Regions from separate parts of the Pseudomonas sp. AC083 genome, predicted to be linked through region 2. Evidence: predicted binding sites of a transcription regulator. Region 2 holds the regulator's gene; the other holds the start of a gene.

Region 1 (12,178 bases), on a different contig from region 2:
TTTTCGTCATGGTCACCGCTGAGACCAGTCAGGCGATGGTGCTCAGTGCGCTGGAGCACGAGCCGGATGCGTACCTGACCAAGCCGTTCAACCGTTCCGGACTGGCCCAGCGCCTTGAGCGTCTGGAGCAACGCAAGACCTTGCTCAAACCGATTCTGCAAGCCCTTGATCGCGGTAAGCCGGTCGAGGTGCTCAATGCCTGTATTGCCCTGTGCAAACAGGACATCCGCTATTCGCCGCTGTGCCTGCGCTACCGCGCCGACGCCCTGCGCGACATGAACCAGAACGAAGCGCTGGAGCGGCTCTACGACGGCATCATTGCCGACCGGCCGTTGCCGTGGGCCTTCGCTGGATTGGGCAAGTTGCTGTTCAAGCGCGGGCAGGTGTCGCAGGCCAAAGAGGTCTATGAAAAGGCCTTGAAAGTGTTCCCGATGATGCCGGCGCTGTATGACGGCATGGCTGATGTGCTGGTGGCCGAAGGCGACAGCAAAGGCGCGCAGCGGGTGCTCGAAGAAGCGATCCGTCTGTCGCCGCTGGCGGTGCGCCGCCAGGCTTTGCTCGGCAAACTGGCGATGGCCAACGAAGATTTCGAAACCGCCTCGCGCGCTTATCGTCAGGCCGTGGCGCAGGGCGCGCAGTCGCGTTTCAAGGACCCGGAAAGCAATCTCGGCCTGGCTCATGCGCTGATTAGCAAGGGCAGCGATCGCGGCCTCGACACGCGCACGCGGCTGGAGATCAACACCACCCTCAGTGCCGTGGCCAAGGAGAACCCGAGCGATCCCGGCCTGCAAATTCGCGCGCGGCTGATGAAGGCCACCAGCCTGTTGCTCAACGACGCTGAAACCGCCGACAAACTCACCGAACAAGCACTGATGCGCCTCGATGGCATGGAGCAATTCATGAGCCCCGAGGCGGCGTTGCTGGTGGCCAAGCAGTTGCAGATGCTCGGTCAGGCCGAGGCGGGCACTTCGATGCTCAAGAGCTGCGCGGAGATTTACGGTGATGACCCGGCGGTGATGAAAGACATCGCCAAACTCACCGACGATCCGACCATTCTCAGCTCGAGCAACGCTGCGGCCGATCTCAACCGCCAGGGCGTGCGCGTGTACAAGACCGGCAATCTGGTCGAGGCCCGCGAGGTGTTCCGCAAGGCGCTCAAGCTGCAACCGAAAAACATCAGTATCGCGCTGAACCTGGCCCAGTCGCTGCTGCACGGCACCGACACCAGTGTGCCGTCGGCGGAGCTGGAAGAATGTCGGGCCTGCCTGAAACTGGTGGGCCTGATGCCCGACACCGACGCGCGGTTTGCGCGTTATCAGAAGCTGAAAAGCAAGGCGTTTGGCGAATGAACCCAATTGATCCGGCGCTGGATTTTTCCACGGTGATTGCCTCCACCGTCCACGACATGAAGAACTCCCTGGCCATGCTGATGCAGGCGCACAGCCAATGGCTGGCGCGTCTGCCGAAAGAGCTGCGCGACGGCTCGGAGCAGGGCGTGATCGACTTCGAGTTCGCCCACCTCAACGGCATGCTGGTGCAGTTGCTCGGGCTGTACAAACTCGGCGTCAACCAGTTGCCGCTACAGCCGGCCTATCACGAACTCGACGATTTCATCGAGGCGCAACTGGCCGCGCATCAGGAAGTGTTTGCCAGCCGCGGCATCATCGCCACCTATGAAGTCGATCCGTTGAGCCCGCTGGGTTTCTTCGATCGCGAGCTGACCGCTTCGGTGCTCGGTAACTGCATCAACAATGCGATCCGTTACGCCCGCGAGTCGCTGCTGATTACCGTCAGCGACGAAGCCGGGCAACTGGTGCTGAGCATCAATGACGATGGCGACGGCTATCCAGCAGAGATGCTCGAGCGTCAGGCCGATTATGTGCAGGGCATCAATCACAGCAGCGGCAGCACCGGCCTCGGTCTGTATTTCGCCAATCGCATCGCCGCGCTGCATCAGCGCAACGGCGTGGAAGGGCGCACCGAGATCAGCAATGGCGGGCCGTTGGGTGGTGGGGTATTCAGCCTCTACTTGCCCTGAGGTCTGGTGTAGGAGCTGCCGAAGGCTGCGATCTTTTGATTTTAAAAAGCAAGATCAAAAGATCGCAGCCTCGTTGCACTCGTCAGCTCCTACGGCTCCTGCACAAGATCGGGATTTTTGTGGGCGCTGCTTGATATTCCGAACAGCCGCAGCCTATTTTGTCCGGGTCGCCGTTCGCGGCTCGCACAATAACAAGGATTGCGTCATGACAACCGATGGCCAGGGTTCACTCGCGCAGCGATTGACCGGCATTGATGAGATTGAATGTGTCACCCCGGATCTGAACGGTGTGCCACGGGGCAAGGTGATGACCGCCGCGGGTTTTCTCGAAGGGCGGCGTTTGCAGTTGGCGCGGGGTGTGCTGCTGCAATGCATCATGGGCGGCTATCCGCCGGCGCGGTTCTACGGCAGCGATGACGGCGATCTGGCGCTGGTTGCCGATCCTGCGCAGATTCACCGTTTGCCCTGGAGCGACGAGCCGCGTGCCATGGCGATTTGCGACGCCGACGAACTGAGCGGGGGGAGCTCAAGTCTCTCGACCCGTGGCCAGCTCAAAGCGGTCATCGCCCGTTACGCCGCGCACGGTCTGGCGCCGGTGGTGGCGACCGAACTGGAATTTTTTGTCTTCGCACCGAACACCGATCCGACTCAGCCGTTCCGTCCGCCAGTCGGCCTCGACGGCCGCCGCGAGGATGGCCAGTCGGCGTTCAGCGTCAGTTCCAACAACGGTCTGCGGCCGTTCTTCAGCGAAGTGTATAAATGCATGGCCGCCCTCGGCCTGCCGCGCGACACCTTCATGCATGAAATGGGCGTCAGCCAGTTCGAGATCAATCTGCTGCACGGCGACCCGCTGCTGCTGGCCGATCAGACGTTCCTGTTCAAGCACCTGCTCAAGGAGGTCGCGCTCAAGCATGGCCTGAGCGTGGTGTGCATGGCCAAACCGCTGGCGCATACGCCGGGCAGTTCGATGCATATTCACCAGAGCATCGTTGAGATCGGCAGCGGCAAGAATGTTTTCACTGACTCGAACGGCGAGCCGACGTCGATGTTCCGCCACTTCATCGGCGGGCAACAGGCAGGCCTCGCCGATTTCACCGCACTGTTTGCGCCCAACGTGAATTCCTATCAGCGCCTGTGTCATCCGTACGCGTCGCCGAACAATGCCTGTTGGTCCCATGACAATCGCGCCGCCGGCTTGCGTATTCCCGCCAGCTCACCGGCCGCACGTCGGGTCGAAAACCGCTTGCCGGGCGCCGACGCCAACCCTTATCTGGCGATCGCCGCCAGTCTGGCTGCGGGTTTGCATGGCATCGAGCAAGAGCTGGAGCCGAGTGCAGCGATCCAGGGCGAATTCGCCGTGCCGGATAATCTGACCTTGCCGTGTACCTTGCACGCCGCGCTTGAGCGTCTGAAACGTAGCCAGTTGGCGAGGGAACTGTTCGGGTCGGAGTTCATCGAAGGCTACATCGCTTCGAAGACCATGGAGTTGACCAGTTTCTTTGATGAAATCACTCCCTGGGAGCGCCGTGTGCTGGCCGCCCAGGCCTGACGTATCGCTGCTGCCGGGCAGTCGTTCTGACCGCCCGGTATTTACTGCAAGGAGCCGCTCGGAACGCCGATGCGCCAAATCTGGAAATCCTTTCGAGCACTGTATTTCGCCTCGCTGATGATGTTGATCGGCTCAGGTCTTCTCTCTACTTATCTGGCTTTGCGTCTGGCCGCCGACAACGTCGACGGTTTGTGGGTCGGTGCGCTGATGGCGGCCAACTATTTCGGTCTGGTGCTGGGCGGCAAGATCGGCCATCGCCTGATCGCCCGGGTCGGGCATATCCGTGCCTACTCGGCGTGTGCCGGGATCGTCGGCGCGGCGGTGCTCGGCCATGGACTGGTGGACTGGCTGCCGGCGTGGCTGGTGCTGCGGACGATCGTCGGTCTGGGCATGATGTGTCAGTACATGGTCATCGAGAGCTGGCTCAACGAGCAGGCCGACGCCAATCAGCGCGGGCTGGTGTTCAGCGGTTACATGATCGCCTCGTACCTGGGCCTGGTGCTGGGCCAGCTGATTCTGGTCATGCACCCTGGGCTCGGCCTGGAACTGCTGATGCTGGTGGCGCTGTGCTTTGCCCTGTGTCTGGTACCGGTGACGCTGACCCGGCGGATTCACCCGGCGCCATTGCATCCGGCGCCAATGGAGCCGCGCTTCTTTATCAAGCGCGTGCCGCAATCGCTGAGCACGGTGCTCGGCGCCGGTCTGATCATTGGTTCGTTTTATGGTCTGGCACCGCTGTACGCCTCGCAGCAAGGGCTGTCGACCGAGCAGGTCGGTCTGTTCATGGGTAGCTGCATTTTTGCCGGTTTGCTGGTGCAGTGGCCGTTGGGCTGGTTGTCCGACCGTTATGACCGCGCGCTGCTGATCCGCTGCTTTGCCGGGTTTCTGGCGGTGGCGGCGTTGCCGTTGGCGATCATGCCGCAGGTGCCGCTGGAGGTGTTGTTCGTCGTTGGTTTCTTCTGTTCGCTGGTGCAGTTCTGCCTGTATCCGCTGGCGGTGGCGTTCTCCAATGACCACGTCGAAGGCGATCGCCGGGTGTCGCTGACCGCCATGTTGCTGGTGACTTATGGTGTTGGCGCGAGCATCGGGCCGCTGCTGGCGGGCGTGCTGATGAAGTTTCTCGGCAGTCAGAGCCTGTATGCGTTCTTCAGTTTCTTCGCGTTGGTGCTGGTCTGGCGGATTCGTCCGAAAGCAGTGACCAACCTGCACCAGGTCGACGACGCACCGCTGCATCACGTGGCAATGCCGGACAGCATGTCGAGCTCGCCGCTGGTGGCGGCGCTTGACCCGCGTGTTGATGAGCAGGTGGTGCAGGAGCAGATGGTGCAGGATCCGGCGCCGGTCACTCCTGAGCCTGAGCCTGAGCCCGAAGCGCAGCCGGAAGTAGTCGTTGAAACCGAACTGGACAGCGGCAATGACGATAAGCCTGAGCCGGATATCAGTGGTGGCAGGCCTTGAGCCGAAGATAAACATCGGCGCATAAAAAAGGGCAGCCCTGTGCGGGACTGCCCTTTTTTTTGATCGCTGCGACTCAGAGATCGTCTTTGTCGAAACGCCGTGCTTCACGCTGCAACTGGTAAACAAAACGCTCGACGTTGCGCGCAGCCTGGCCACTGATGTTGTGGAAGCGCAGACCGGCGAAGGTGATGTTGAGTTTTTCTTCGAAATGCAGATAGCGCAGTTCGACCGATGTTGGCTGATTGCCGAACAGCGGCGGGGCGATCAGGCGATCGTAGACCTGGCCCAGTTGCAGGCGATCAGTGATGTCGCCTTCGAAACGGAATTTGCAGCCAGTGGCGGAGATATCCAGCAGCTTGCCGTGCAACGGCGTCTTGAGCTTTTCGCCGCCCAGTTCAACGCTGACCAGATCGGTGAGTTTCAATGCAGCGCGGAAGGCGTTGCGGCGCTGGTGGTAGACCACTTCGCTCGGCAGTTCGCCGGTGTAGAAACGGTCACCGTCGGATTCTTCGATGTTCAGTGTGCCGTTGCATTCCCAGGCAATCCGCACGCCGTCATGAAAGCCTTCGACCTTGAACGGTTCGCCCGCTTGCAGGAAGCGCTCGCCATCGCGCGGAATCATTTCGTCCAGGGCGATCGTTGCGGTTTCGCGGTCGACCTTGATCAGGTAACTCTGAAAGCGCTGGCTGCGTTCATGGAAGGTGATGATCAGCGGATCGTGGCTGTCTTGCAGCTGGCGCAGGTTGCTGGAGATTTCCAGTGGCGTGGTGAGCACCTTCGGAGGCTGCGGAGCATCATCCGCGCTTAGGGTGTTGGACACGGTTCTTCAATCTCCAGACAAAATAAGACGACTGGCCAGCATTTTGCCAGCATGTTGCGCAAGTGGATAGTGCAGGGCCAGCGAATGGCTCATGCCTGGCTGAGCGTTCGCGGCTTGACCGGTTTGGCAAAGGTCCCGCTGGCGTCGTACAGCGCTGGCGGCTCACCGCCGGTGAGGATCTTCAGCTGGTTGGCCGTAGTCGCCTGCTGGATCTGGATCGACTGGCCGTTCTTGATGTTGGCCGCCTGGCATTGGGCGATCAGCGCGGTCAGGGCGTCGCCCTGGGTCAGCAACTGGTCGCCAATGCTCGACTGGCTGGCCAGTTGCTCAAGACCTGTGCGATCGGTCGGCAGGTTGAGGCTGGCGAGGATTTCGCTGCGCTTGCGGCCATGCTGCTCGAGCAGAATGATCAACGCTTGCTTGGTCGCCAGAATTTCTTCCAGCAACGGCATGTCGCGACCATGCAAAGCGAGGGATTCGGTTTGCAATAAGTCCAGCAATTGTTGCGCTGGAGCAAAGTCGTCGTTGATCAATTGCAATAAGTTAGTGTCGTGCATGGCTGGCCTTGGGGTTTAAGCGTCCAAAAGCCTGGCGCCGGCAAAAGCCTAGCGCTGGGCTTCGAAGTTGAGCAGTTTGCTGGCTACACGGTTGCTGTCGACTTTATAGCTGCCATCGGCGATCGCGGCTTTCAACTCGGCCACACGGGCTTTGTCGACAGCAGGCTGATCGCGCAGCTTGTCAGTGACCTTCTGCAACTGTTGAGCCTCATTGCTGAGGTGTACCGACTCCCCGCTTTTGGCGACATTGGCCTGTTCGGCCTGGGTATTCAGCGGCGCGGAGGGGCTGTTTTCAGCGCTTTCCTTGGCGTTGCTGGTACGTGTGCTGCCGGTTAGTGACGAGGAACTGTTCAATCGGTTGAAATCGATAACCATGATAAAAAACCTCTGGGAATTTGGACGCTTGCCATGTTTTCGGCTATCCCCTGAAAAACTTTAGGCCCAATCAACCATAAGCTTGCATGCGCCGTTGCGAGACCTGCTGCGGCACAGTTTAGGGAAGCGACGGGATCGGCGCCAGTTTTCTCCACGAGGCTTTTACATGGCCACTTCGACCTGTCCCGGCGCAATCACCTGCGCCTTGATAACTCTTTGAGAATTAAGGTTTTTTACTCGAATCTGTTCTTTCATGCCGCCATTGGAGAGCGCTTCCCCCGGCATGCGTACGGCAAGGGTGCCGCTGCGCGCAGTGATCACCACCTGGTCACCCTTGCGCACCACTTCGGCCTGTTCCAGATGCACCAGGGTGATGACCTGATCGGCGACCGTTGGTCGGGTAAGTTTCTGCCCGATCGCTTCGTCGACCGAGGTCAGGAAACCCTGGTTGATCGTGCTGATGTCGCGCTCGCGCAAGGTCACATCCTGCGGCTCGATAATGCCGGCGCGTTTCAGCGGGCGAGTGGTCGTCACGATCTCGCGAAACAGGCGGACTTGAGCGGGTACGAACACCGTCCACGGCGAACTGCCTTCGCAGCGAACCTTCACCGTGACGCGGCCCAGCGGGCGTGCCGGGCTCTCCAGTGTGGCTGTCAATTCCTTGTCGCACATGGGCATGCGCATGCGCGGGTCGAGCTGGTTGACTTCGATTTCGTAGCGGCCTTCGGTTTGACTGGAAGCCAAATAGTCTTCTACGGTGAATTCAAGAAAGCCCTGAGTCACGCCGATAAGCATATCAGGCAAGGTAACCGCATCTGCATGGGCAGGACTGCCAGCAAGCAAGCAGCAAACGGCGGACACCGCGCAAAGCCCTTTGCGAAGGGAGGATGTCAGGCGTCGGGAAAATGTCGTTTGAGCGTTCATACGAGTTAAAAAGCAAGCGCCGTGCCGTTTAGCAATGAATGTGCGTCGCAACAACACTTGGCGTTGGTGTAGGAGTCTGGGCATGGCTGGTGTAATGGATTCGGTGAACCAGCGCACGCAACTGGTAGGGCAGAATCGCCTCGAGCTGCTGTTGTTCCGTCTCGACGGGCCGCAGCTCTACGGGATCAACGTGTTCAAGGTACGGGAAGTGTTGCAGTGCCCGTCCCTGACGTTGATGCCCAAATCCAGTCCTGTCGTGTGCGGGGTAGCGAATATACGGGGAGCGACCATTCCGATCCTGGATCTGGCAATGGCAACGGGCTCCGGTGCGTTGAAAGACAAGAACAGTCCGTTCGTGATCATCACGGAGTACAACACCAAGACCCAGGGTTTCCTGGTCCGCTCGGTGGAGCGCATCGTCAACATGAACTGGGAAGAGATCCATCCGCCACCCAAGGGTACCGGTCGCGATCACTACCTGACCGCTGTGACGCGGGTTGACAATCAGTTGGTCGAAATCATCGACGTCGAGAAGGTGCTGGCCGAAGTGGCGCCGACGCCGGAAGCGATTTCGGTGGGCGTGGTCGATGTCGAGACGCAGACCAAGGCGTTGTCGCTGCGGGTGCTGACGGTCGATGACTCGTCGGTGGCGCGCAAGCAGGTCACGCGTTGTCTGCAGACCATCGGTGTCGAAGTGGTGGCGCTGAACGACGGCAAGCAGGCGCTGGATTACCTGCGCAAGCTGGTCGACGAGGGCAAGAAGCCGGAAGAAGAGTTCCTGATGATGATTTCCGACATCGAGATGCCGGAGATGGACGGGTACACCCTGACGGCGGAAATCCGCGGCGACGCACGCATGCAAAAGCTCCATATCATCCTGCATACTTCGTTGTCGGGGGTATTCAATCAGGCGATGGTCAAGAAAGTCGGTGCTGATGACTTCCTGGCCAAATTCCGTCCTGATGACCTCGCATCCCGGGTAGTCGACCGGATCAAAGCAGCAGATATCAGCTAGGGGCCTTCTGCCCCTGGCGGTCAACACGATTTAAGAGGCGGCATCATTGTCTACGGGTAATTTGGATTTCGAACAGTTCCGGGTCTTCCTGGAAAAAGCCTGTGGCATTCTGCTCGGTGAAAACAAGCAGTATCTGGTCTCGAGCCGTCTCAACAAACTGATGGAGCAGCAAGGCATCAAGTCCCTGGGTGAGCTGGTGCAGCGCATCCAGACCCAGCCGCGCAGCGGTTTGCGCGAGCAGGTGGTCGATGCCATGACGACCAACGAAACCCTGTGGTTTCGCGACACCTATCCGTTTGAAGTCTTGAAGAACAAGGTACTGCCGGAAGCGATCAAGGCCAGCCCCAACCAGCGTCTGCGGATCTGGTCGGCGGCCTGCTCGTCGGGACAGGAACCGTACTCGCTGTCGATGTCGATCGACGAGTTCGAGCGCAGCAACCTGGGTCAGTTGAAGATGGGCGTGCAGATCGTTGCCACCGATCTGTCGGGCCTGATGCTCAACAACTGCAAGACCGGCGAGTACGACAGCCTGGCGATCGGTCGCGGTCTGTCGCCGGAACGCCTGCAACGCTACTTCGACCCGAAAGGGCCGGGGCGCTGGGTGGTCAAGGCGCCGATCAAGAGCCGGGTGGAATTCCGCTCGTTCAACCTGCTCGACAGTTACGCAGCGCTGGGCAAGTTCGACATCGTGTTCTGCCGCAACGTGTTGATCTACTTCTCTGCCGAAGTGAAGAAGGACATCCTGTTGCGCATTCACAGCACGTTGAAGCCGGGCGGGTACCTGTTCCTTGGCGCTTCGGAAGCGCTGAACGGATTGCCGGATCATTACCAGATGGTTCAGTGCAGCCCGGGGATTATCTACAAAGCGAAATAAGCGGTCAGCGGCAATACAAAAAACGGGAGGCCTTCAAAGCCTCCCGTTTTTTTACCTGACACCGCACCCTGTGTAGGAGCTGCCGAAGGCTGCGATCTTTTGATTGTTGCTTTTAAGGGCCAAGATCAAAAGATCGCAGCCTTCGGCAGCTCCTACAGGTTCGGTGTTGGCAGGCGACAGCGGCAGAAAAGCGGCATCCGGCGGTAACCGGTTGCCGCTTTTCTGGCATTGCCGCTTTGCCTGTCCGGCGCAAAGCCCCGGAATACGGGGGGTTCTTCCATTTGGCACGGCGCTTGCTAAAGCTCAGATACGAAAAACCGGTCACCTGAAGGTTCCCGACATGAGCATCAGCTTCGACAAAGCGCTGGGCATTCACGAAAAGGCATTGGGCTTCCGCGCCCAGCGTGCCGAAGTGCTGGCCAACAACATCGCCAACGCCGACACCCCGAACTACAAGGCGCGGGATCTGGATTTCTCCAAAGTGCTCGAAGCACAGACCGAGAAGACCAAGACCGGCGGCCACTTTGCCCTGAACATGACCAACAGCCGGCACATTGAGGCTGAAGGGCTGGGCAATGGCGACGAGTCGCTGATGTATCGCACGCCGATGCAGCCTTCGATCGACCAGAACACCGTCGACGCTCAACTGGAACAGTCCAACTACGCGGAAAACGCCGTCGGCTTCCAGGCCAGCTTCACCTTGCTCAACAGCAAATTCAAAGGGCTGGTGTCAGCCCTGCGCGGAGAATAATCCATGTCCCTGTCCAGCGTTTTCAACATTGCCGGCAGCGGCATGAGCGCGCAGACCACGCGTCTGAACACCGTGGCTTCGAACATCGCCAACGCCGAAACCGTTTCGTCGAGCATCGACCAGACCTACCGCGCGCGCCATCCGGTATTCGCCACCATGTTCCAGGGCGGCCAGGCCGGCGGCAGCAATTCGCTGTTCCAGAACCAGGACGCGGCCGGGCAGGGCGTGCAGGTGCTCGGCGTCGTCGAAGACCAGAGCAACCTCGAAGCGCGCTACGAGCCGAACCATCCGGCCGCCGACGCCAAGGGCTACGTCTACTACCCGAACGTCAACGTGGTGGAAGAAATGGCTGACATGATTTCTGCGAGCCGCTCGTTCCAGACCAACGCGGAAATGATGAACACCGCCAAAACCATGATGCAGAAGGTACTGACCCTCGGTCAGTAATAAGGGGCGACTGCCATGAGCGTTACGGATACCACCAGCAGCCTGAGCATGAACGACATCCTGGCCAACTCGTCGAAGAAGGCCAGCAGCACTACGTCGGGCGGCATCGCTTCGGCGACCAACAGTGCCACCGGCGGCCAGGCGCTGGGCAAGGATGCTTTCCTGCAATTGCTGGTCACCCAGCTGAAAAACCAGAACCCGCTCGACCCGCAGGACAACAGCGCGTTCGTTGCGCAACTGGCGCAGTTCAGCAGCCTTGAAGGCATCACCACGCTGAACTCCACCGTCAGCGGCCTTGCCGGCAACTACAACTCGTCGCAAGCGCTGCAGGCTTCGTCGCTGGTCGGTCGCAACGTGATCGTGCAGACCAACACCGCGCAGCTCGATGACCCGAGCAAAGGCCTGACCGGTTCTGTCAGCGTGCCGTCGTCGATTGCCGGAGGCACCGTGACCATTACCGACAAGGACGGCAAGACCGTGCGCACCATCGACCTGGGCAGCCGCGCTGCCGGCGATGCCAGTTTCACTTGGGACGGCAAGGACACCGCCGGCACCGTGGTTCCGGTCGGCACTTACACGTTCAAGGCCAGCGCACCGATCAACGGCACCGCGACCGACCTGGCGACCTACCTGCCGGCGACCGTCAACAGCGTGACGATCAGCCAGACCGGTGGCGAGCTGATGCTCAACCTGGCCGGCAAGGGCACCGTTGCCCTGTCCAAAGTACAAACCATTGGTATATAGAGCCGACTAACCCGGCACGAAGGAGTGGAACATGTCTTTTAACATCGGCCTTAGCGGTCTCTATGCCGCCAACAAACAACTCGACGTAACCGGCAACAACATCGCCAACGTCGCCACCGCCGGTTTCAAATCCTCGCGCGCAGAATTCGAAGACGTCTATTCGTCGACTCGTCTGGGCAGCGGCAGCAAAGTGATCGGCAACGGCGTGCGCCTGGCCAACGTTTCCCAGCAGTTCACCCAAGGTGACATCAACAACACTGGCAACGTGCTGGACATGGGCATCAACGGCTCCGGCTTCTTCACCATGAGCAACAACGGCTCGATCTCGTACACCCGTGCCGGTACGTTCAAGGTCGACAACGCCGGTTACATCACCAACACCGACTACACCTCGCGTCTGCAGGGTTACGGTGTGGATGCCAACGGCAAGATCATCAACGGTGTGTTGACCGATCTGAAGATCGACACCTCGAACCTGGCGCCGAAATCGACTTCGGCGGTGACTTCGAGCATCAACCTGAATTCGTCCGCCACTAAAATCATCGACACGGGCGCCACCCCCGTGGTGTTCGATCCGTCCAAGCCTGAGACTTACACCAAATCTTTCAGCACCCCGATCTATGACA
Region 2 (12,178 bases):
AATGCTGAAGCCCTGCAACGCCAGGACCATGCCGATGAAAATGCCGGAGACCACGATGATCACCAGCGACATGACGCCGACCGAATGCAGCTGCTTGACCAACAGGCCGAAACCACCGCTGATACCGCCACGGCCCAGCAGGGCGTGAAACAGGAACAGGGTCGCTCGACCAAACACCGCGACCGCGTCGATCGCCGATTCGCCGAACCGACGCACGCGTTCCATCAATGAAATTCTGCGCATCAACGCTTCCCCAGAAGATCTGCGCGGTAATCCGTCGCTGGAAAGTGATACGGCACCGGGCCATCGGGATCACCGGTCATGAACTGGCGGATACGCGGTTCATCCGAATTCATCAGCTCATCCGGCGTGCCCTGCCCCAGCACCTGACCATCGCCCACTACATAGATGTAGTCGGCAATGCTCGCGGTTTCCGCCAGGTCGTGCGAGACCACGATGCTGGTGATGCCCAGAGCATCGTTGAGCAGGCGGATCAGGCGCACCAACACGCCCATGGCGATCGGGTCCTGGCCCACGAAGGGCTCGTCGTACATGAGAATCTGCGGATCGAGGGCAATCGCCCGGGCCAGTGCCACGCGGCGCTTCATGCCGCCGGACAGTTCGTCCGGCATCAGCTCGATGGCGCCACGCAGACCCACTGCCTGCAATTTGAGCAGGACGATGTCGCGGATCATGTCTTCCGGCAGTTGCGTGTGCACCCGCAGCGGGAAGGCCACGTTCTCGAACACATCAAGGTCAGTGAACAGCGCACCGCTCTGAAACAGCACGCCCATGTGCTTGCGCGCATCGAACAGATCACTGCGCGACAGCGTCGGCAGATTCTGCCCGTTGACCCAGACTTCACCGCTGGACGGCCGCAACTGTGCGCCCATCAGGCGCAGCAGCGTGGTCTTGCCGCAGCCGGAAGGCCCCATGATGCCGGTGACCTTGCCGCGGGGGATGCGGATATCGACGTTATTGAAAATGCTCCGCGCACCGCGCTTGAAGGAGACTCCCTTCAGCTCGACCGCGTAGGCGTTATCGGCACTCATCTAAACTCCTTGCGATGCAGCCTCTCACTGGGATGCCAGACTTTCCTCGGAAACACCTGCATCCCGGGCAGGCCGAACTGGCGGCGAACTATATCACTGCAAAGGCTGAGCGCCCAAGCGAGAACCCGGCCAAGATCGCCGACTGAAGAGGGCCTGAGCGACTTTCAGAGTGTTTTGGTAACCAGTAATGACAAAGCACGTCGAACTTGCGTGAGGCTTTGCCACATAACCGCTATAATCGCCGCCTTTTCATCGGCCCATACGATTCTGACATGAGCAAAACCCGCGACCTGATTCAATCGGCACAACGCACCATCCGCCTCGAAGTGGAAGCCGTCCAAGGCTTGATGGCCCATATCGACGCCGATTTCGTACGCGCTTGCGAGATGATTCTGGCCAGCAAGGGCCGCGTCGTCGTGGTCGGCATGGGCAAATCCGGGCACGTCGGCAACAAGATCGCCGCCACCCTGGCCAGCACCGGCACTCCGGCGTTTTTCGTGCATCCGGCCGAAGCCAGCCATGGCGACATGGGCATGATCACCCGCGACGACGTGATTCTGGCACTGTCGAACTCCGGCTCGACCAACGAAATCGTAACGCTGCTGCCATTGATCAAACGCCTGGGTATCCAGTTGATCAGCGTCACCGGCAATCCGCAGTCGCCATTGGCGAAGGCCGCCGAGGTCAATCTCAATGTGCATGTCGAGCACGAAGCCTGCCCGCTGAATCTGGCACCGACCTCTTCGACCACGGCCGCGCTGGTCATGGGCGACGCTCTGGCCGTGGCCTTGCTGGAAGCGCGTGGTTTCACCGCTGAAGATTTTGCCTTCTCGCATCCGGGCGGCGCCCTTGGCCGTCGCCTGTTGCTGAAAGTCGAAAACGTCATGCACGCCGGGCAAGAGCTGCCGCAAGTACAACGCGGCACCCTGCTCAAAGACGCGCTGATGGAAATGACCCGCAAGGGTCTGGGCATGACCGCTATTATTGAAGCCGATGGCAAGCTCGCCGGGATCTTCACTGACGGCGATTTGCGCCGCACCCTGGATCGCGCCATCGACATCCGCAGCGCCACCATCGATCAGGTGATGACCGCACACGGCAAGACCGCCCGGCCCGACATGCTCGCCGCCGAAGCCCTGAAAATCATGGAAGACCATCGAATCAACGCCCTGGTAGTCGTCGACGAGGAGGATCGCCCGATCGGCGCCTTCAACCTCTCCGATCTGCTGCGCGCAGGAGTCATGTAATGAGCAACGATCTGCTGCAACGCGGCAAAGCGATCAAACTGGCAGTATTCGACGTCGACGGTGTGCTCACCGACGGGCGCCTGTACTTCCTCGAAGACGGCAGCGAGTTCAAGACCTTCAACACCCTTGACGGCCAAGGCATCAAAATGTTGATGAATGCCGGCGTGCAGACGGCGATCATCAGTGGTCGCAAGACCCCGGTGGTCGAGCGCCGCGCGAAGAACCTCGGCATCCCGCATCTGTTTCAGGGGCGCGAGGACAAACTGGTGGTACTCGACGGTCTGCTCGCGCAACTGGGCCTAAGCTATGAAGAAGTCGCCTATCTCGGTGACGATCTGCCAGACTTGCCGGTGATCCGCCGTGTAGGGCTGGGCATGGCGGTGGCCAACGCTGCCGATTTCGTCCGCGAACACGCCCACGGCGTTACCCGCGCCCGTGGCGGCGAAGGTGCCGCCCGCGAATTCTGCGAATTGATCCTGCGCGCCCAGGGCCGCCTCGAAGCGGCCAACGCCGCGTACCTGTGAGCCTGACCATGTTTAGCAAAAAGTTTCGCAACTTCCTGCTGTTCGGCTGCATCGCGGCGATTTTCGCTGCGGTCGGCTACTGGAACATCAGCCCGGAACGCTTCCTCGACAAGCCGCCGGTCTCGGCCGCCGAGAATCCGATCGACTGGTACGCGACCAACACGCACACCATTCAGTACCTGCCCGACGGCAAGGTGCAGTATGAGATGACCTCCGACAAGGCCGAACACGTCAAGGCCACTGATATCACGCTGGTGACCAAGCCTGATTTGAACATGTATCGCGGCACCGACTTCCCGTGGCACGTGACCAGCGAACGCGGCGAAGTGAACTCGGGCGGCACCGAAGTGGAATTGATCGATTCGGTACGCGTACAGCGCACCGACGAGAAACAGCGCGGCACCCTGATCACCAGCACCCGCATGACCGTGTTCCCGCAGCAGGAATATGCGCAGACTGCGCAACCCGTTAGAATCGAGGGCGCTGGCGGCGTATCGACTGGCGTCGGAATGAAAGCGTACCTGAAGGACAGCAGGATACACCTGCAATCGAACGTAAGAGGACAGTATGAGGCTCGTTAAAACCCTCCCTATTTTGCTCAGTCTGGGCGCAGCACTGGGAAGCGCGAGCGCCTGGTCCCTGCCGAACGATCAGCAGCAGCCTATCCGCATTCAGGCCGACGACGCCCAACTGGACGACAAGAATGGCATCGCCACCTATAAAGGTGACGTGATCATTACCCAGGGCTCGATGATCGTTAAAGGCAACACCGTGACCATGACGCGCGCGCCCAATGGCGACATCGACGTGGTGACCTCGGTAGGCAACCTGGCTTACTTCGAGCAGTTGCAGACACAGGGCGACGCCAACCCGGTCAAGGGCTACGGCGTGACGATTCAATACCACGCCCAGCAGAATCGGGTGGTGCTGATCGACAAGGCCAAGGTTATCGACAAGGATAACAACGTCACCCAAGGCGAAAAAATCGTCTACGACACCGTGAAGAAACTGGCCAGCGCCGGTCGCGCCACGGGCAGCAAGGTCACCGAATCGCGTCCGCGCATCGACATGGTGATCCAGCCGAAGAAGAAAACCGAAGAGAAATCCCAGTAATGGCAACTCTGAAAGCTCAGCACCTGGCCAAGGCCTATAAAAGCCGCCAGGTCGTGCGTGACGTCAGTCTGTCGATCGACAGCGGGCAGATCGTCGGCTTGCTCGGCCCGAACGGCGCCGGTAAAACGACGTGCTTCTACATGATCGTCGGCCTGGTGCAGGCGGATCAGGGCCGTGTGCTGATCGATGACCTGGACGTCAGCCACCAGCCGATGCACGGCCGCGCCAAGGCCGGTATCGGCTATCTGCCGCAAGAAGCGTCGATCTTCCGCAAACTGTCGGTTGCCGACAACATCATGGCGATCCTCGAGACTCGCCCGGAGCTGGACAAGGCCGGTCGGCGCAAGGAGCTGGAAAGCCTGCTGCAGGAATTCCACATCAGCCACATCCGCGACAACCTAGGCATGAGCCTGTCCGGTGGTGAGCGCCGCCGGGTGGAAATCGCTCGCGCCCTGGCCACTGCACCCAAGTTCATCCTGCTCGACGAACCGTTCGCCGGTGTCGACCCGATCTCGGTCGGCGACATCAAGCAGATCATTCACCACCTCAAGGCCAAGGGCATCGGTGTACTGATCACCGACCACAACGTCCGTGAGACCCTGGATATCTGCGAAACCGCTTACATCGTCAATGACGGTCAACTGATCGCCGAAGGTGATGCCGAGACCATCCTGGCCAACGATCTGGTCAAGGAAGTGTATCTGGGTCACGAGTTCCGCCTGTAAGCGCGACAGCGCTGTATCGATTCAAGGCGCATTTATCCGCTTTAATTGTTACAGCGCTCTAGGCAAACACTTCAGTTTCAGGCATATAATTTGCTTAAGTTTGGCGCTTCGGCGCCCTGTAGTGGATGGCGCAAAGCGCCGGCGAATAAGGTGTTAAGCCCCTGCCATGAAACCATCGCTAGTCTTGAGAATGGGCCAGCAGCTGACGATGACACCGCAGCTGCAACAGGCCATCCGCCTGCTCCAATTGTCGACCCTGGACCTGCAACAGGAGATCCAGGAGGCTCTGGAATCCAATCCGATGCTCGAGCGCCAGGAAGAAGGCGACGACTTCGACAACGCCGATCCTCTGGCCGACAACGCCGAACAGAAGCCCGCCGAAATCCAGGAACCCTCCTACCAGGAAACCGCCCCGACGGTGGACAACCTCGAGGATGGCGAGTGGAACGAGCGCATCCCCAACGAACTGCCAGTGGATACCGCCTGGGAAGACGTCTACCAGACGAGCGCCAGCAGCCTGCCCAGCAGCGATGACGATGAGTGGGATTTCACCACCCGCACGTCCGCCGGCGAGAGCCTGCAGAGCCATCTGCTCTGGCAACTGAACCTGGCGCCGATGTCCGACACCGATCGCCTGATCGCCGTGACCCTGATCGACTGCATCAACAATCAGGGCTATCTGGACGAAACACTCGAAGAAATTCTTGAAGCGTTCGATCCTGAACTGGACATCGAGCTCGACGAGATCGAAGCCGTCCTGCATCGCATCCAGCAATTCGAGCCCGCCGGGATCGGCGCCCGCAACCTCAGCGAATGCCTGCTCCTGCAACTGCGCCAGCTGCCCGCGAAGACGCCGTGGCTGACCGAGGCCAAACGGCTGGTCGCCGATTACATCGACCTGCTCGGCAGTCGCGATTACAGCCAGTTGATGCGCCGGATGAAGCTCAAGGAAGACGAGCTGCGCCAAGTCATCGAACTGGTGCAGAGCCTCAATCCGCGTCCCGGTTCGCAGATCGAGTCGACAGAAGCCGAATATGTCATTCCCGATGTGATCGTGCGCAAGGACAACGAGCGCTGGCTGGTCGAGCTGAACCAGGAGTCGGTGCCACGCCTGCGTGTCAACGCCCAGTACGCCGGTTTTGTGAAACGTGCCGACACCAGCGCCGACAACACTTTCATGCGCAACCAGTTGCAGGAGGCCCGCTGGTTCATCAAGAGCCTGCAGAGCCGCAACGAAACCCTGATGAAAGTGGCCACGCAGATCGTCGAACATCAGCGCGGCTTCCTCGAATACGGCGACGAAGCGATGAAGCCGTTGGTATTGCATGACATCGCCGAAGCGGTGGGCATGCACGAATCGACGATTTCCCGAGTGACCACACAGAAATTCATGCATACCCCGCGCGGTATTTATGAGCTGAAATACTTTTTCTCCAGCCACGTCAGCACCTCCGAAGGCGGCGAATGCTCGTCCACGGCGATCCGCGCGATCATCAAAAAACTGGTCGCAGCGGAAAATCAGAAAAAGCCGTTGAGTGACAGCAAGATCGCTGGTTTACTGGAGGCACAAGGCATTCAGGTGGCTCGCCGCACCGTCGCCAAGTACCGCGAATCCCTCGGAATCGCGCCTTCGAGCGAACGCAAGCGGTTGATGTAAGCCACGTTACAGCGTTCCAGTGGCAGGCTTTTCGGCCTGCCGCTTTATGCACTGGCAACGAAGGAGAAGCTGTATGCAAGTCAACATCAGTGGACACCAACTGGAAGTGACCCAACCTCTGCGTTCCTACATCGAGGAAAAACTCCAGCGACTGGAGCGACATTTCGACAAGATCACCAACGTGCAGGTCACGATGTGCGTCGAAAAGCTGAAGCAGAAGATCGAAGCCACCTTGCATATCCCCGGCAGCGAAGTGGTCGCCAACGCAGAAGATACCGACATGTACGCTGCGATCGACTCACTCACCGACAAGCTGGATCGCCAACTCAAAAAGCATAAGGAAAAGACCCAGAGCCTCCTCCAGGGCGCGACCGGTCGTTAACACCCCTATCCCATGATCCGACTTGAAACCATCCTGACCCCCGGCCGTTCCCAAGTGAACGCGCCGGGCGGCAGCAAGAAAAAAGCCCTCGAACAGATTGCCAACCTGATCCACCGCGAAGTGCCGGATCTGGCGATGCAGGATGTCTTCGAGGCGCTGATCGCCCGTGAAAAACTCGGTTCCACCGGTTTTGGTAACGGCATCGCCATTCCCCACTGCCGCCTCAAGAGCTGCACGGCGCCGATCAGCGCCCTGCTGCACCTTGAAGCCCCGATCGATTTCGACGCCATCGACGGCGCTCCGGTAGACCTGCTGTTCGTGCTGCTGGTCCCGGAAGCCGCGACCGATGCGCATCTGGAGTTGCTGCGCCAGATCGCCAGCATGCTCGACCGCAAGGAAGTTCGTGAAAAACTGCGCAGCGCCACGAGCAACGAAGCCTTGTACCAGGTTGTACTGGACGAGCAGAACGGGCACTAATCATGCGTTTGATCATTGTCAGTGGCCGTTCGGGCTCGGGTAAAAGTACCGCCCTGAATGTCCTTGAGGACAACGGCTACTACTGCATCGACAATCTGCCGGCCGGTTTGCTGCCGGAACTGGCCGAGCGTGCGCTGATTCACACGGAGCTGGCGCAGCCGCTGGTCGCCGTGTCGATCGATGCGCGCAACCTGCCGAGCCATCTGTCACGCTTCCCTGAACTGCTTGAAGACGTCCGTGCCAAGCATATCAAGTGTGATGTGCTGTACCTGGACGCCGACGAGGAAACCCTGCTCAAGCGTTTTTCCGAGACCCGTCGTCGTCACCCGCTGAGCAACGCCAATCGCTCACTGGCCGAGGCGATTCACGATGAAACCGCCCTGCTCGGCCCGATCGCCGATCTGGCCGACCTGAAAATCAACACTACTAGCCTGAACCTCTATCAGCTTCGCGACACCCTGAAGCTGCGCCTGCTGAATCAGCCGGAACCCGGCACGGCGTTTCTGGTTGAATCATTTGGCTTCAAGCGCGGCATGCCGGTCGATGCCGATCTGGTCTTCGATGTGCGCTGCCTGCCCAATCCGTACTGGAAACCGGAGCTGCGCGCGCAATCGGGCCTTGATGCACCGGTGGCCGAGTACCTGGCGCAGCAGCCGGATGTCGAAGAAATGTATCAGGACATCTACGCCTACCTGAACAAGTGGCTGCCACGTTTCGCCGCCAGCAACCGTGCTTACGTGACCATTGCCATCGGCTGCACCGGCGGGCACCACCGCTCCGTCTACCTGACCGAACGTCTGGGCCAGGCCCTGCAGAAAACCCTGAAGAACGTCCAGGTTCGCCACCGCGACCTCACCTAAAGGATTCACACCGCGATGCCTGCTCGTGAAATCGAAATCATCAATAAGCTGGGTCTGCATGCTCGGGCATCGGCCAAATTCGTCGGCGTGGCCGGTCAGTATCCAGACTGCACGATCCGGGTGGGACGCACCCCTGAAACGACTGTCGACGGCAAGAGCATCATGGCAATGATGATGCTCGCGGCGGGCAAAGGCACCAAGATCCATTTGAGCACCGAAGGCGAACAGGCTCAGGAAGCCATGGACGCATTGGTCGATCTGATCGAAAGGTATTTCGACGAAGGTGAATAATCCTTGAGGCGGGGACACTGTTCCTCGCCTCCATTCACCCCAACGCCGTATCCATCACCATCATCAGACAAAACCCGACCAACAGGCCCATACTGGCCAGCTTGTCATGCCCATGACGACGCGACTCCGGAATCACTTCGTGGGTCACCACCAGCAACATCGCCCCGGCCGCCAACGCCAGTCCCAGCGGCAACAGCACCTGAGCCAGACTCACCAGCCACGCGCATAACAGTGCAAATACCGGTTCGACCAGCCCAGACGCCGCGCCGATGAGAAACGCCCTGTACCGTGACATCCCCGCCCCGGCCAGCACCAACGCAATCACCAGCCCTTCCGGCACATCCTGCAACGCAATGCCCATCGCCAGACTGTCGGCGTCCGCCATCCCGCCGCCGGCAGACACGCCGACCGCCATGCCTTCTGGAATGTTGTGCGCGATGATGGCGAACACGAACAGCCAGATTCGTGGTGGAATCACCGGATGCTCCAGCGTGCCGACGAGCATCTCCGGCGAGGCCCCCGAAACGCGCCGATCCACCAGATACAGACCGAACGCGCCGAGCAGGATGCCGAAGCAGATCAGGCCACTGGCAGCCCACGGCGTAAGACCAAGACTCTCCGCCGCAGCAATGCCCGGCACGATCAGCGAAAACGCCGTCGCCGCCAGCATCACCCCGGCACCAAATCCCAGCAAGGTGTCGCTGAGTGCCTGCGGCATGCGCCGGATCACCAGCACCGGCACCGCGCCAAGCGCCGTGCCCAAGGCGCAGATGGCACCGCCCTGCAAGGCGCGCAACAGCCGCGGTTCCAGATTCAGCCACTGCAAACCGTGGGCGACCAGCAAAGTCATCCCCGCCAGCAGCAACAGCGAGCCCACCGCGTAACGAAACATGCGCCCGCTGCCAATCGCCAGTGTTTCCGTGCCCATAGTCAGCCCTGGATTGTTTTTATTGAAGGCTTAAACCAGTGCGGCGTGATAGCGCGCAGCAACTTCCGGCCAGTTGATCACGTTGTAGAACGCGTTGATGTATTCCGGGCGACGGTTCTGGTAGCGCAGGTAGTAGGCGTGCTCCCAGACGTCGAGACCGAGGATTGGGGTATTGCCGTTCATCAACGGGCTGTCCTGATTGCCGCTGCTTTCCACGACCAGTTTTTTCTCCGGTGTCACGCTGAGCCAGGCCCAACCGCTGCCGAAACGGGTCAGCGCGGCCTTGGTGAAGGCTTCCTTGAAACTGTCGAGTCCGCCCAGTTGCTCATCAATAGCCGTGGCCAGCGCGCCGTCGGGCTTGCCGCCGCCGTTGGGCACCATCACTTCCCAGAACAGCGAGTGATTGGCGTGACCGCCGCCCTGATTGATCACCGCCGCGCGAAGCTTTTCCGGCAGTTGCTGGACGCTGGCGACAAGTTTTTCCACCGGCCACTCGGCGAATTCGGTGCCTTCAACGGCGGCGTTGAGGTTGTTGATATAGGTCTGGTGGTGCTTGGTGTAATGAATCTCCATGGTCTGCGCATCGATGTGCGGCTCGAGGGCATCGTAGGCGTAGGGCAAGGCAGGCAAGGTAAAAGCCATTTCAGTGGACTCCATGCTGATGAGAATTTGCGGCGCGGCGAGCATTGCCGGTGTCTGGATGCAGCAGGCGTTGGGTGCGCGGGTACTCGCCGTGCTCGCTGATGAAATTCAACAGTTCGACGTAGGTCTTGCTGCTCTGGCGCAACGCCGCCTCACGCAGCGCCGGGCGAAGGCGTTCGTCCTGCATGGTCTGCAACAAACGTTGATGGATAGCGCACAGGTATTCGGCGCTCTCCTCCGGTTGGTTCAGGCGCAAATGCAGGTCGGCGAGGTTGTGATGAGAGACGACGCAGGCCGCCACCGCTTCGTCGGCATCCGCCCAGCGTTCGAACAACACTTGCGCCAGGGCCAGGGCTTGCAGGTAAGCCTCACGGGCGTCGATCAGTTCGCCCAGCATGAAGCAGCGATTGGCCCGTTCGATCGTGCGTTTCCAGTGCTCCATGGTGAGCCTCCAAAGCGGTTGCGGGGTTTACACGCCGCCGGCGGTGAGTTTCTCGGGGTTGAGCAACTCTTCCAGCTGGCTGCGCGACAGGTCGGTGTGTTCCAGAGCGACGTCGATCACCGCGCGGCCTTCCTTGTAGGCCTGCTTGGCGATTTCGGCGGCTTTCTGGTAACCGATGATGGGGTTGAGCGCGGTGACCAGAATTGGGTTGCGCGACAACGCTTCTTGCAAGCGCGATTCGTTGACCTTGAAAGTAGCGATTGCCTTGTCACCGAGCAGGCGACTGGAATTGGCCAGCAGTTCGATGCTGCTCAGCAGGTTGTGCGCGATGATCGGCAGCATCACGTTCAGTTCGAAGTTGCCGGATTGACCGGCGACGGTGATCACCGAGTCGTTGCCGATCACTTGCGCAGCGACCATCGCTGTGGCTTCCGGGATCACCGGGTTGACCTTGCCGGGCATGATCGATGAACCCGGTTGCAGCGCTTGCAGTTCAATTTCGCCGAGGCCGGCCAGGGGACCTGAGTTCATCCAGCGCAGGTCGTTGGCGATTTTCATCAGCGACACCGCAGTAGCTTTGAGCTGGCCGGAGACAGAGACTGCCGTGTCCTGCGAGCCAATCAGCGCGAACAGATCCTTGCCCGGGGTGAACTGCACGTCGGTCAGTTGGCTCAGATGCCGACTGAATCGCGCGGCGAACTCCGGATGCGCATTGATCCCGGTACCGACCGCGGTGCCGCCCTGCGCCAGCGCTTGCAGGCTTGGCAGCAAATCCTGCAGATGGCCGATATTGGCCTTGAGCTGCTGCGCCCAACCGTTGAGCACCTGGCTCATGCGCACCGGCATCGCGTCCATCAGGTGAGTGCGCCCGGTCTTCACATGGTGATGCACTTGCTCGGCCTTGCGCTCGATGACCTGGACCAGATGCAACAGCGCCGGCAGCAATTGTTCATGCAGCGCCAGCGCGGCGCTGACGTGGATGGTGGTCGGGATGATGTCGTTGCTGCTTTGCCCGCAGTTGACATGATCGTTGGCGTTGACCGGCTCGCCGAGCATGCGACTGGCCAGCGTCGCGATCACTTCGTTGGCGTTCATGTTCGAGCTGGTGCCGGACCCGGTCTGGAAGATATCCACCGGGAAATGCTGCATGAAATCGCCTTCGAGCAGACCTTGCGCGGCATCACTGATGGCTTTGCCCTGGGCCGCGCTGATCTGGTTCAGCTCAACGTTGGCCCGGGCAGCGGCGGCTTTGGCGAGGATCAGCGCGCGGATGAACTGCGTCGGCATCGGCTTGCCGCTGATCGGGAAGTTGTCCACGGCGCGCTGGGTCTGCGCGCCATAGAGCGCATCGACCGGCACCTGCAGTTCGCCCATGCTGTCGCGCTCAATACGTGTCTTGGTCATGCGAATGTCCTTGCAGCAAATCAATGAGAGGAATCGACGGTTGCAACTCGCAAGTGGCGAGCTGCCAGGTGTAGCGTTGCCAGCGCCGCAAGCGGCATTGGCATAGCGACAGGCGCTCCATTTCACGCAAGGGGCGCCAGGCTTGATCGAGACAGACGCTGCGCCAGTGCCACGGCAACGCGATGTCGGTGGCGGTATCGAGCAGCAGACGGAAAGACGTTTCGGCGACAGTCCAGGGCGAAGTGGCTGTGCAACAGGACAGATAGCGTCCTTCGGCGAGGTAGTGTTCGATCAGGCGCGGTTCGTCAGGATCCAGCGCGCAACGGATCTGGCGGCTCATCCAGCGCCAGCTTTCGAGGTAAGGCTGCTCGTGCAAGGCAGAACTCATGATCCGGGACTCGTTCGGAGATGAGATTTATTATTAGATGATAATG

What was found. Region 2 encodes sigma-54, which starts transcription at its own class of promoters, with help from an activator protein. Its sites were predicted from a motif close to ANTGGCATNNANNTTGCTNT; they were not measured.
Region 1: flgB (flagellar basal body rod protein FlgB) is a predicted target of sigma-54. The motif match lies at 9,891-9,910, and genes of this name have one in related genera.

What each region holds. Positions count from the first base shown of each region.
Region 1 covers NZ_CEEDDH010000008.1:170,347-182,524, forward strand. The annotation lists gene AC0IXA_RS14430 (tetratricopeptide repeat-containing response regulator) at 1-1,349, shown strand, start outside; gene AC0IXA_RS14435 (sensor histidine kinase) at 1,346-2,038, shown strand; gene AC0IXA_RS14440 (glutamine synthetase family protein) at 2,346-3,587, shown strand; gene AC0IXA_RS14445 (MFS transporter) at 3,657-5,045, shown strand; gene AC0IXA_RS14450 (flagellar brake protein) at 5,119-5,865, opposite strand; gene AC0IXA_RS14455 (flagella synthesis protein FlgN) at 5,955-6,422, opposite strand; gene flgM (flagellar biosynthesis anti-sigma factor FlgM) at 6,471-6,797, opposite strand; gene flgA (flagellar basal body P-ring formation chaperone FlgA) at 6,960-7,721, opposite strand; gene AC0IXA_RS14470 (chemotaxis protein CheV) at 7,804-8,736, shown strand; gene cheR (protein-glutamate O-methyltransferase CheR) at 8,783-9,610, shown strand; gene flgB (flagellar basal body rod protein FlgB) at 9,951-10,361, shown strand; gene flgC (flagellar basal body rod protein FlgC) at 10,365-10,808, shown strand; gene flgD (flagellar hook assembly protein FlgD) at 10,824-11,552, shown strand; gene flgE (flagellar hook protein FlgE) at 11,584-12,178, shown strand, end outside.
Region 2 covers NZ_CEEDDH010000006.1:205,755-217,932, forward strand. The annotation lists gene mlaE (lipid asymmetry maintenance ABC transporter permease subunit MlaE) at 1-243, opposite strand, end outside; gene AC0IXA_RS12415 (ATP-binding cassette domain-containing protein) at 243-1,052, opposite strand; gene AC0IXA_RS12420 (KpsF/GutQ family sugar-phosphate isomerase) at 1,325-2,299, shown strand; gene AC0IXA_RS12425 (KdsC family phosphatase) at 2,299-2,823, shown strand; gene lptC (LPS export ABC transporter periplasmic protein LptC) at 2,832-3,404, shown strand; gene lptA (lipopolysaccharide transport periplasmic protein LptA) at 3,391-3,936, shown strand; gene lptB (LPS export ABC transporter ATP-binding protein) at 3,936-4,661, shown strand; gene AC0IXA_RS12445 (RNA polymerase factor sigma-54) at 4,828-6,318, shown strand; gene hpf (ribosome hibernation-promoting factor, HPF/YfiA family) at 6,392-6,700, shown strand; gene ptsN (PTS IIA-like nitrogen regulatory protein PtsN) at 6,713-7,177, shown strand; gene rapZ (RNase adapter RapZ) at 7,180-8,037, shown strand; gene AC0IXA_RS12465 (HPr family phosphocarrier protein) at 8,053-8,328, shown strand; gene AC0IXA_RS12470 (ZIP family metal transporter) at 8,363-9,256, opposite strand; gene AC0IXA_RS12475 (superoxide dismutase) at 9,287-9,898, opposite strand; gene AC0IXA_RS12480 (hypothetical protein) at 9,900-10,340, opposite strand; gene AC0IXA_RS12485 (class II fumarate hydratase) at 10,368-11,744, opposite strand; gene AC0IXA_RS12490 (hypothetical protein) at 11,725-12,132, opposite strand.